3 regions of the Variovorax sp. VaC1 genome follow, and region 2 is predicted to be linked to each of the others. Evidence: riboswitches for the same ligand, from Rfam matches in the RefSeq annotation. Region 2 holds a riboswitch; each other region holds the start of a gene.
What was found. A riboswitch is a leader RNA that binds a small molecule or an ion and turns the genes downstream of it on or off. The one in region 2 is predicted to bind glycine.
Positions count from the first base shown of each region.

Region 1: another riboswitch for glycine. It lies ahead of gcvT (glycine cleavage system aminomethyltransferase GcvT); the one in region 2 lies ahead of ACGLHS_RS19125 (D-amino acid dehydrogenase).
Region 3: another riboswitch for glycine. It lies ahead of ACGLHS_RS28600 (ABC transporter substrate-binding protein); the one in region 2 lies ahead of ACGLHS_RS19125 (D-amino acid dehydrogenase).

Region 1 is NZ_JBIGLT010000001.1:694,601-697,832, forward strand. It holds gene gcvP (aminomethyl-transferring glycine dehydrogenase) at 1-321, opposite strand, end outside; gene gcvH (glycine cleavage system protein GcvH) at 450-821, opposite strand; gene gcvT (glycine cleavage system aminomethyltransferase GcvT) at 885-2,057, opposite strand; glycine riboswitch at 2,105-2,216, opposite strand; glycine riboswitch at 2,229-2,319, opposite strand; gene ACGLHS_RS03405 (hypothetical protein) at 2,354-2,917, opposite strand; gene ACGLHS_RS03410 (hypothetical protein) at 3,044-3,232, opposite strand, start outside.
Region 2 is NZ_JBIGLT010000004.1:489,464-492,695, reverse strand. It holds gene ACGLHS_RS19130 (RtcB family protein) at 1-300, shown strand, start outside; gene ACGLHS_RS19125 (D-amino acid dehydrogenase) at 320-1,627, opposite strand; glycine riboswitch at 1,719-1,836, opposite strand; glycine riboswitch at 1,841-1,941, opposite strand; gene rfbB (dTDP-glucose 4,6-dehydratase) at 2,058-3,128, shown strand; gene rfbD (dTDP-4-dehydrorhamnose reductase) at 3,125-3,232, shown strand, end outside.
Region 3 is NZ_JBIGLT010000008.1:145,548-148,779, forward strand. It holds gene ACGLHS_RS28600 (ABC transporter substrate-binding protein) at 1-1,484, opposite strand, end outside; glycine riboswitch at 1,677-1,800, opposite strand; gene ACGLHS_RS28605 (hypothetical protein) at 1,951-2,757, opposite strand; gene ACGLHS_RS28610 (ATP-binding cassette domain-containing protein) at 2,806-3,232, shown strand, end outside.

The sequences.
Region 1 (3,232 bases), on a different contig from region 2:
CAGCACGTTGCGCAGGATCACGCCGGGCGTGTGCGTGCCGTAGTAGCCCTGGCCGATGAAGCTCTTGAACACCTTGTTCTTCGACGCCAACGCCTTCAGTTCGGCCAGCGCATCGGCTTCGGTCACCGGTGCGGGCAGGCGCATCGGCCGTGCGCGGCGGATGGCCGCGGGCACGATGCCGTCGATGAGTTCCGCGCGCGTTTCCGAGCCGATCACCGGCAGCATGCGCGCCTCGTCCGCCGCATCGATGCCGATGTGGCGGGCAAGGAATTCTTCGGCGTTCTCTAGTTCTTGCAAAGAGGGAAGGGCGGGGATCGGCATGGCGTGATGGATCGGCGTTAAGGAAGAAAAGACTCAGCGGTCGCCGCCGGGCTGGCCCGACGCGGGCCTTGCCTTCCCCGTGGGGAAGAGCACAGCACACGAAGTGGCAAGCCGGGGGGCGCGCATTTTCAGGATTCGGCGGCGAACTTGTCGTAGGTGGCGGCGTCGAGCAGCGCGTCGAGTTGCGCGGGCTCGCTCAGCTTGACCTTGAAGAACCAGCCGCTGGCCAGCGGGTCGCTGTTGGCCAGCGACGGGTCGGCGCGCAGGGCTTCGTTGACTTCGGTGATCTCGCCCGACACGGGCATGAAAACATCGGCGGCGGCCTTGACCGATTCGACGACGCCGGCGACTTCGCCCTGCGCGAAGGTCTTGCCGACTTCAGGCAGGTCGACGAACACCACGTCGCCCAGCGCGTCCTGTGCGTGCAGGGTGATGCCGACCGTGGCGGAGCCGCCTTCGGCCGAGACCCATTCGTGGTCCTTGGTGTACTTGATGCTCATGAGAAAACTCCTCGTGGAAAAAATGATGATCGGGGTGCAGAGCCTAGCCGGGTCTGCCGTTGCTCAGCCGCGGTAGTAGCGGGTGGGCACGAAGGGCATGGTCGAGACTTCCATCGGCACGGGCTTGCCGCGCACGATGGCCTGCACGCGCGTGCCGGGTTCGGCGAAGGCGGTGGCCACATAGCCCATGGCGATGCAGCGGTCGGCCGTCGGGCCGAGCAGGCCGCTGGTGACGATGCCGATGTCATGCCCCTCGAAAGATTGCAGCAGCGTGCCGTCGCGCACCGGGATGCGTTCGAGGGCGACGAGGCCGACGCGCTTGCGCTTGAGCGTGTCGTGGTCGGTGTGGCCGGCGGCGCCCGCGGTGGCTGCGGCGAGCTGCGCCAGGATCTTGGCCGCACCCGGAAAGCCGCCTTCGCGCGCGCCGCCCGCGCGGCGCACCTTCTGCATCGCCCAGTTGAGCGAGGCTTCGACCGGCGTGGTGGTGGTGTCGATGTCGTTGCCGTACAGGCACAGGCCGGCTTCGAGCCGCAGCGAATTGCGCGCGCCCAGGCCGATGGGCTTGACCTCGGGCTGGGCCAGCAGCAGGCGGGCGAGGGCGTCGGCGTCTTTAGCCGCCACCGAAATTTCGAAGCCGTCTTCACCGGTGTAGCCGCTACGGGTGACGAAGGCAGCAATGCCGCCGATCTGCACCGCGCCGCCGGTCATGAACACGAAGCGCTCGATGCCGGGCGACAGGCGCGCCAGCGTGGCGGCGGCCTGCGGGCCCTGCAGCGCGAGCAGCGCGTGGTCGGGCAGCGGTTGCACCTCGCAGCGCGCGCCGATCTTGCGCTGGATGTGGGCGATGTCGTCGACCTTGCAGGCGCCGTTGACGATCACGAAGATCGAGCCATTGCCTTCGTTGAAGAACATCAGGTCGTCCAGGATGCCGCCTTCGTCGTTCAGCAGCAGGCCGTAGCGCTGCTTGCCGGCGGGCAGGTCGATCACGTCGACGGGCATCAGGGTTTCGAAGGCGGCTGCGGCGTCGGGGCCGATGAGGCGCAACTGGCCCATGTGCGAGATGTCGAACAGGCCGGCCGCATCGCGTGTGTGCTTGTGCTCGGCCATCAGGCCGGCGGGGTATTGCACCGGCATCGAGTAGCCGGCGAAGGGGACCATGCGGGCGCCAAGCTCCACGTGCAGGTCGTAGAGCGGCGTCTTGAGAAGCGGGGCGGCGGAAGCGGAGGAAGTCACCAGGAGGCACTCCAAAGGGGCAGTCGAAATCCATGGCTGCAACGCCACGGGCCACCCCTGCTGTCCGCTTTACCTGAGAGATTCGCCCCACGATCGGGGTTTGCTCCTTCGGTGGGCCGGTGCAATGCATGCATGCAATGGCCTCTCTCCAGCAAGGAAACGCCGGCTTTCACCGGCGCCTTGTCAGTCCTTTTGCCTGAGCGTTCGGGAAACCCCTGCGCCTTCGGCGGCCCCGTCGCGCGGGGCTCTCTCCTGACCCGGGCGAGTGTAGTGGATCGCGCGGGCCGGGGCTTCGGGTTTCAGTGCACGACCTCGGCCGGCGGCAACAGTTTGTCGATGCGCTCGCGCAGCGATTCGGCCCGCTCCGCGCCGGCGCTTTTCTCGATTTCGGTGAGCATCAGCGCGGCGATGGTCAGCATGGCTTCGCGGTCGCGGGCCTCGCGCAGGGCGTCGCGCATCTGCAGCGCGAACTTGGGGTCGCGCCGCACGAACATGCGCTCGCAGATGTCGAACAGGAACATGCGCGTGGTGGCCAGCGAACGCTTGCCGTCGAAGGTGTCGGTGGAGGTGGCGACGCGGATCGGTTCGGCGGCGGGCAGGGGAGCGGGCTGCGCGGCCGCGGCGGCCTGGGCTGCCGCTTGTGCGGCGGCTGCGGCGGCGGCCGCCGGGTCTTCCAGATAGCCCCGCTGCACCAGGGCCTGGATCGCCTGCTCGGCTTCGCCGCGGTTCGTGAAGAGCGGGCTGAAGTCGGTCAGCGAGCGCCGACCGTCGGCCATCAAAAGCAGCGCGCGTTCACGCTGGCTGAGCGTGCGCTGGCCGCCCTGGAGTTCGTCGCGCGCCTTGTCGGTCTTGGTGGGAAACATGGCAGCCACAGCTTTCGGAGATCGAAGGCTGGAGCATCGTTGCAAGTGGTGACATCTTCATGAACCTTTTCCCCTTACAGAAAGGGAATTTACAAGGGGGATTGCCACCTGCTTCCCCGGTGCGGATCAGGCGCCGACGCTTTCCTTGCGGATCAGCCACTGGTTGCCCACGCGTTGCAGCTCCAGCGTCTTGCGGTCGGTGTGGTTCAGCCTGTCGGCGCGGTAGATCTGCTTGAAGCGCGCGCTGGCGGTCTGGCCGCTGACGCTGATGACGAGGTCGTCGATGGTCACGCTGATCTTCGACTTGCTCGCGAT
Region 2 (3,232 bases):
ATTCCTGGTTCGATGGGCGATCACTCGTATCTCGCGACCGGGCTGGGCCATGACGACTGGCTGTGGTCGTGCAGCCATGGCGCCGGGCGGCGCATGCGGCGGCAGGAGGTGCGCGCGATGCGGCCAACGCCCGGCGACGAGAGCGCCGATTGGCAATGCGTCACCTTGCGCGAGGAGCGCCGGATCGAAGAGGCGCCGCAGGCCTACAAGCCCATCGGCGCCGTGATCGATGCACAGGAGCGCGCGGGGCTGATCCGCTGCGCCGTGCGGCTCAAGCCCTGGGTCACGTTCAAGGCGTGACCTGGGGCTCGATGGCGGATCAGCCCATCGCGGGCTGCGAAATGCGCGGCTGGGGTGCGGGCATGCCGGTGAACGCGAAATCGACCTCGGGCACCAGCCCGCTCACGATCCGCGCGATCGACTTGCCCGAGCCGCAGGCGTGCGTCCAGCCGAGCGTGCCGTGGCCGGTGTTCAGGTACAGGTTCGGCAGTTTGGTCTTGCCGATCAACGGCACGTTGCTCGGCGTGGCGGGGCGCAGGCCGGTCCAGAACTGGGCCTGCGTGGTGTCGCCGGCGCCGGGGAACAGCTCTTCGACGCGCCGCACGATGGCTTCGCAGCGCACGCGGTTCAGGTCGCGGTCGTAGCCGTTGAGCTCGGCCGTGCCGGCGATGCGCAGGCGGTCGCCCGACTCTGAGGTGTAGCGCGAGAACACGAGCTTGAATTCGTCGTCGGTCAGCGAGACCTGGTGGGCCTTGGAGGCGTCCTTCACGGGCAGCGTCACCGAGTAGCCCTTGGCCGGGTAGATCGGCAGGCGGATGCCCAGCGGCGCGGCATACAGCGGGCTCAGCGAACCCATCGCGAGCACGAAGGCGTCGCCGCGGATGCGCTGGAAGCGGCCTTCGGCGTCGGTGGCTTCGACGTGGTCGATGCTGCCGCCGGCTTCGCGCAGGGCGGTGACCGTGTGGCTCATGAGGAACTTGACGCCGGCCGCGGCGGCCAGGCCCACGAGTTCGCGCGCAAAGCGGTTGGCGTCACCCGATTCGTCTTCGGCCGTATAGGTGGCGCCGGCCAGCTTCGGGCGGATGTGGGCGAGGGCGGGCTCGATCTTCACGGCTTCGTCGGCGGAGATCACGAGGCGTTCGCAGCCCAGGGCGCGCATCTGCTCGGCGGGCTTGAGGGCACCGTCGAATTCTTTCTGCGTCGTATAGAAATGCAGGATGCCCTGGGTGCGCTGGTCGTAGTTCAGGCCGGTATCGCGGCGTAACTGCTGCAACGTGTCGCGGCTGTAGGTGCCCAGGCGAACGATCTGCTCGATGTTGTGTTTTGTGCGCGCCGGCGTGCATTCGCGCAGGAACTGCAGGCCCCAGAGCCACTGGCGCATGTCGGCGCGGATGCGGAACAGCAGCGGCGCGTCTTCCTTGCCCAGCCATTGCAGCACCTTGAGCGGTGCGCTCGGGTTGGCCCAGGGTTCGGCATGGCTGACAGAGATCTGCCCGCCGTTGGCGAAGCTGGTTTCGGCGGCGGGCGTGGCCTGCCGGTCGATGACGGTCACTTCGTGGCCGAGTTGCTGGAGGTAGTAAGCCGAAGTCACGCCGAGCAGGCCGGCGCCAAGAACGATCACGCGCATTTCAAGTACCTTTGAGGTTGCAGCGCTTGAATGGCGGGCGTGGTTTGCTATTTTTTCAATAGCAAGCAACCGGGCGGCCGCCGTCCAAGTTGCCGCTCCCCCTGTCCTCGGTACCTGAGAGATTCACCCTGCTGCACCCGCAGCGGGTTTGCTCCTTCGGTGCACCACCGCCATGTTTCGTGGGGTGGTGGCTCTCCAGACGGCTGTATCAGTTGGTGCAGTACAGATCCCTTGTTCGGACCGACCTGAGCGTTTATGGGAGTTTGCGCCTTCGGTAGGGCCACCTGGGTGGCCCGCTCTCCTGCATTGGGCGCGATTGTAGGCGGGGCTTGCGTGGACGCCAAACCTGCGACTTGGCCCCCTCTGGCCAATGGGATAATCGCCCGTTGATCTGCCGAAGGGCAATCGTTCCACAACAACAGGGGACTCCATGATCCTGGTTACCGGCGGCGCCGGCTTCATTGGCGCCAATTTCGTACTCGACTGGATCGCGAACAGCGACGAGCCGGTCGTGAACCTCGACAAACTGACCTACGCGGGCAACCTGGAAACGTTGGCGTCGCTCAAGGGCAACCCGAAGCACATCTTCGTGCAGGGCGACATCGGCGACAGCGCGCTGCTCGACCGCCTGCTGGCAGAGCACAAGCCGCGCGCCGTGGTGAACTTCGCCGCCGAGTCCCACGTCGACCGCTCGATCCACGGCCCGGAAGACTTCGTGCAGACCAACGTCCTCGGCACCTTCCGCCTGCTCGAATCCGTGCGTGGTTTCTGGAGCGCGCTGCCGGCCGACCAGAAGGCTGCCTTCCGCTTCCTGCACGTCTCGACCGACGAGGTCTACGGCTCGCTCTCCAAGACCGACCCGGCCTTCACCGAAGAGAACAAGTACGAGCCCAACAGCCCGTATTCGGCCAGCAAGGCTGCCAGCGACCACCTCGTGCGCGCCTGGCACCACACCTATGGCCTGCCGGTGCTGACCACCAACTGCTCGAACAACTACGGCCCGTTCCACTTCCCCGAGAAGCTGATCCCGCTGATGATCGTCAACGCGCTGGCCGGCAAGGCGCTGCCCGTGTACGGCGACGGCATGCAGGTGCGCGACTGGCTCTACGTGAAGGACCACTGCAGCGCCATCCGCCGCGTGCTCGAAGCAGGCAAGCTCGGCGAGACCTACAACGTGGGCGGCTGGAACGAGAAGCCCAACATCGAGATCGTCAACACCGTTTGCGCGCTGCTCGACGAACTGCGTCCCAAGGCCGACGGCAAGCCATACAAGGAGCAGATCACCTACGTGACCGATCGCCCGGGGCACGATCGCCGCTATGCCATCGATGCGCGCAAGCTCGAGGCCGAGTTGGGCTGGAAGCCAGCCGAAACCTTCGACAGCGGCATTCGCAAGACCGTCGAGTGGTACCTCGCGAACGGTGAGTGGGTGCGCAACGTGCAAAGCGGCGCGTACCGCGAGTGGGTCGAGAAGCAGTACGACACGAAGGCTGCGGCATGAAGTTGCTGCTGCTGGGCAAGGGTGGTCAGGTCGGTTGGGAGCTGCAGCGCAGCCTGGCGCCCCTGGGTGAGCTGGTTGCTCTTGATTTCGACAGCACGGATTTC
Region 3 (3,232 bases), on a different contig from region 2:
GGCTTGTACTCGCCGATGGGCGCGTAGATGCCGGTGTCGTACACGCGCTGCTGGATGGCGGTGGCCAGTTCCTTGCGCTTGGGTTCCTCGCTGCTGGCGAGAAAGTCGGACTTGAGCTGCTCCAGTTTGTCGTCGGTGGCCCAGCCGAACCAGCCTTTTTCGCCATTGCCCGTGAGCGGCGCGAAGAACATCGGGTTCATGTTGTCGGCAATGCCCCAGCCGGTGATGAACAGGTTCCAGCCGCCATTGGCCACCGGGTCTTTCTTGGCGCGGCGCGTGACCAGCGTGGGCCAGTCCATCGACTGCATGTCGACGTTGAAGCCGGCCTGCTTGAGCAGTTGCGCCATCACCGGCGGAAACTTGTTGAGCACCGCGAAATCGGCCGGGTACATCAGCACCACGGGCTTGCCGTCGTAGCCTGCTTCCTTGAGCAGCGCCTTGGCTTTCTCGAACTGCGGCTTGCCGGTGAAGTAGCCGGTCTTGTCGGACGCGAAGGCCGAGCCGCAGGGGTAGATGGAAGCGCAGCTGTTGTACAGCTCCTTGTGCACCAGCTGGGCGCGCATCAGCGCCTCCTGGTTGATGGCCATGAAGGCGGCCTGCGCGATCTTCGGGTTGTCGAAAGGCGGGATCAGGTGGTTCAGGTGCAGCGCGAACGAGCCTTTCGACACGGGGCTGTCGAGCGTGATGGCGGGGTTGTTCTTGAGCGCGGTGTATTGCTCGGACGGCACCCACTCGATCATGTCGACCTCGCCGTTGGCCAGCGCATTGGCCTGGGTCTGCGCGTCCTTCAGGACGATCCATTCCATGCGGTCGACGTACACGTTCTTGCCGCCGGCCGTGCCGGAAGGCGCTTCGGCACGTGGCACGTATTTGGTGTTCTTCAGGTAGACGATCTTTTCGCCGGGGCGGTATTCATCCTTCTTGAAGATGTAGGGGCCGGAGCCGGTGGCGTCGTCGATCTGCTTGTCGGCCGGCGTGGCGGCCACGCGCGCGGGCATGATGAAAGGCGGGTTCGACGAAGGCTTGCTCAGTGCGTCGAGCACCATGCCGAAGGGCTCCTTGAAGACGAACCTGAAGCTGTTGGCATCGACCGCCTCGGTCTTGTCCATGGCGGCGAACATCTTCTGGCCCAGGCCGTCACGCTGCCCCCATCGCTTGAGCGAGGCGAGCACGTCGTCGGAGGTGACCGGCTTGCCGTCATGGAAGGCCAGGCCCTTGCGCAGCGTGAAGTTCCATGTTTTTCCGTCGGCGCTGGTCGTGTACTTGTCGACCATCTGCGGCAGCACCTTGCCCCGTTCGTCCACGCCGAAGAGCGTGTCGTAGACCATGTAGCCATGGTTGCGCGTGACGAAGGCGGTGGTCCAGATCGGATCGAGGATCTTCAGATCGGACTGCGGCACCAGGCGCAGCACCTTGCCCGCGTCCTGCGCGAAGCTGCTCGCGGCAGCGGCCGCGAACATCGCGCCTGCGAGGACGGTTTTCATCAGGGATTTCTTCGACAGCATGGTTCAGTTCTCCGGTTGAAAGAAAGAGGAAGGTGTGGCCGTGAAAAGGCTTCGGCCACGCGCAGGCTGTCGCCACGGCAAAGCCGTTGGCGCGGACGCGCGAGGCGCTCGGATGGAAGTCATGGACACAGGCTCCGGAAGCGAACAAGGACACGCCGCGCGTTGGCGCGGCGTGCCCCTGCTGTCCTTTGGCCTGAGAGATTCACCATGCACGCGCATCGCGCATGGCTTGCCCCTTCGGCGGCTGCCCTCGGCGCCTTGACGGCGCCGGGCAACGCTCTCCAGCGTTAGAAAAAATCCAGTCTTGGGACCTGAGCGTTCTGGGCTATCGCCTTCGGTAATGCACTAACTCGAAGCATCGAGCCGGCATTTCTCCTGGATCAATCTCTCCAAGCAGTTTGCGTGCCACTCAGGCCACCCGGGCCGGATGGCACGCCGGAAAAAACTAGTTCAGCCCGCCGCCGCAGAAGTCGGCCTTTTCGATCGTCTTGTCGGTGAAGTTGACGCTCGTGCGCTTGTCGGCACTGGGGCCGGTGTGCGCGGGCCAGTCGCTTTGCAGCCACGTATAGCGCCACACGTAGGGGTCGCCGGCCTTGGCGGGCTCGCCGTAGGCGATGCGCAGGTTGCCCCTGCTTTCGTCGTGGCAGTGCTTCGAGGTCTTGTATTCCTTCTCGGTGAAGCAGGCACGGATCATCCGCGAGCACCAGAACGGAATGCCTTCACGCACGGCCTTGGCCGGCTGCCCGGCCGGCGTGTCGAGCGGCACGAAATCGGCCGTGACGGACGACGCACCCCCGCCCGAGTAGCTCTCGGATTCGCTCTGCGTCACGGCCACGGCCCAGCGGCCTTCGGCCAGCGGATAAAGCGCCGGTGCAAGCGCGAGAGACACCTTGGGGTCGCCGCTCTGGCGGTCTTGCTGCAGCGAGAGGGCATATGCCGAGAAGTCGTGCAGGCGTTCGAGTTGCCAGGCGTTGGCGGCGGTGTTGCGCTTCACGCGCGCCATCGCCAACGGCTTTTCTGAAATGACCAGGTAGTCATCGGCCTTGCCGTCGCGCGGCTGGTGCAGCTTCAGGGCCTGGGCATCGCAGGGCTGGGGCAGCAAGGCGCACAGGTGGGCGCGCCAGTCGACATCGACGGATTCCGGCGCCTTGACCGCGAAGAAGACCTGCGCCGAGGGCGCGGCCACGGCGGCGCCCGCGAGCCCCATGGCGGCGAGCCATGCGCCGGCACCGAGGGTGAGGAGTTTTTTCATGCGCGAATGGTAGCCAGCCGCCGCCGCCCGATGGGGTAAAACCGGCGCGTGAACACGACCGCCTCTCCCCTTCCCCACCCCCTTCTCCAGATCCAGGACCTTGGCTTCGCATATCCGGGTCAACCCGTACTCGCCGCCGGCTGGAACGCCGCCATCGGCCCCGGCGTCACGCTGCTGCATGGCGACACCGGCACCGGCAAGTCGGCGCTGCTCCAGGCGATCGCGGGGGCGCTGCCCGCCACCGGCCGTCTGACGGCGGCCGGCGCGCGCCTGGACAGCGCACCCGAGGCCTATCGCCAGAACGTGTTTTTCGTCGACCCGGCGACGGAGCGCTTCAACGACGTCACGCCCCGGGAATGCACGGCCACCCTGAACAAGGGCAACCCGCATTTCAGCGAAGAAAAGTGGCAGGCGCTGGTCGAAGGCTTCGCCCTGGGCCAGCACCTGGACAAGAAGATGTTCATGCTTTCGACGG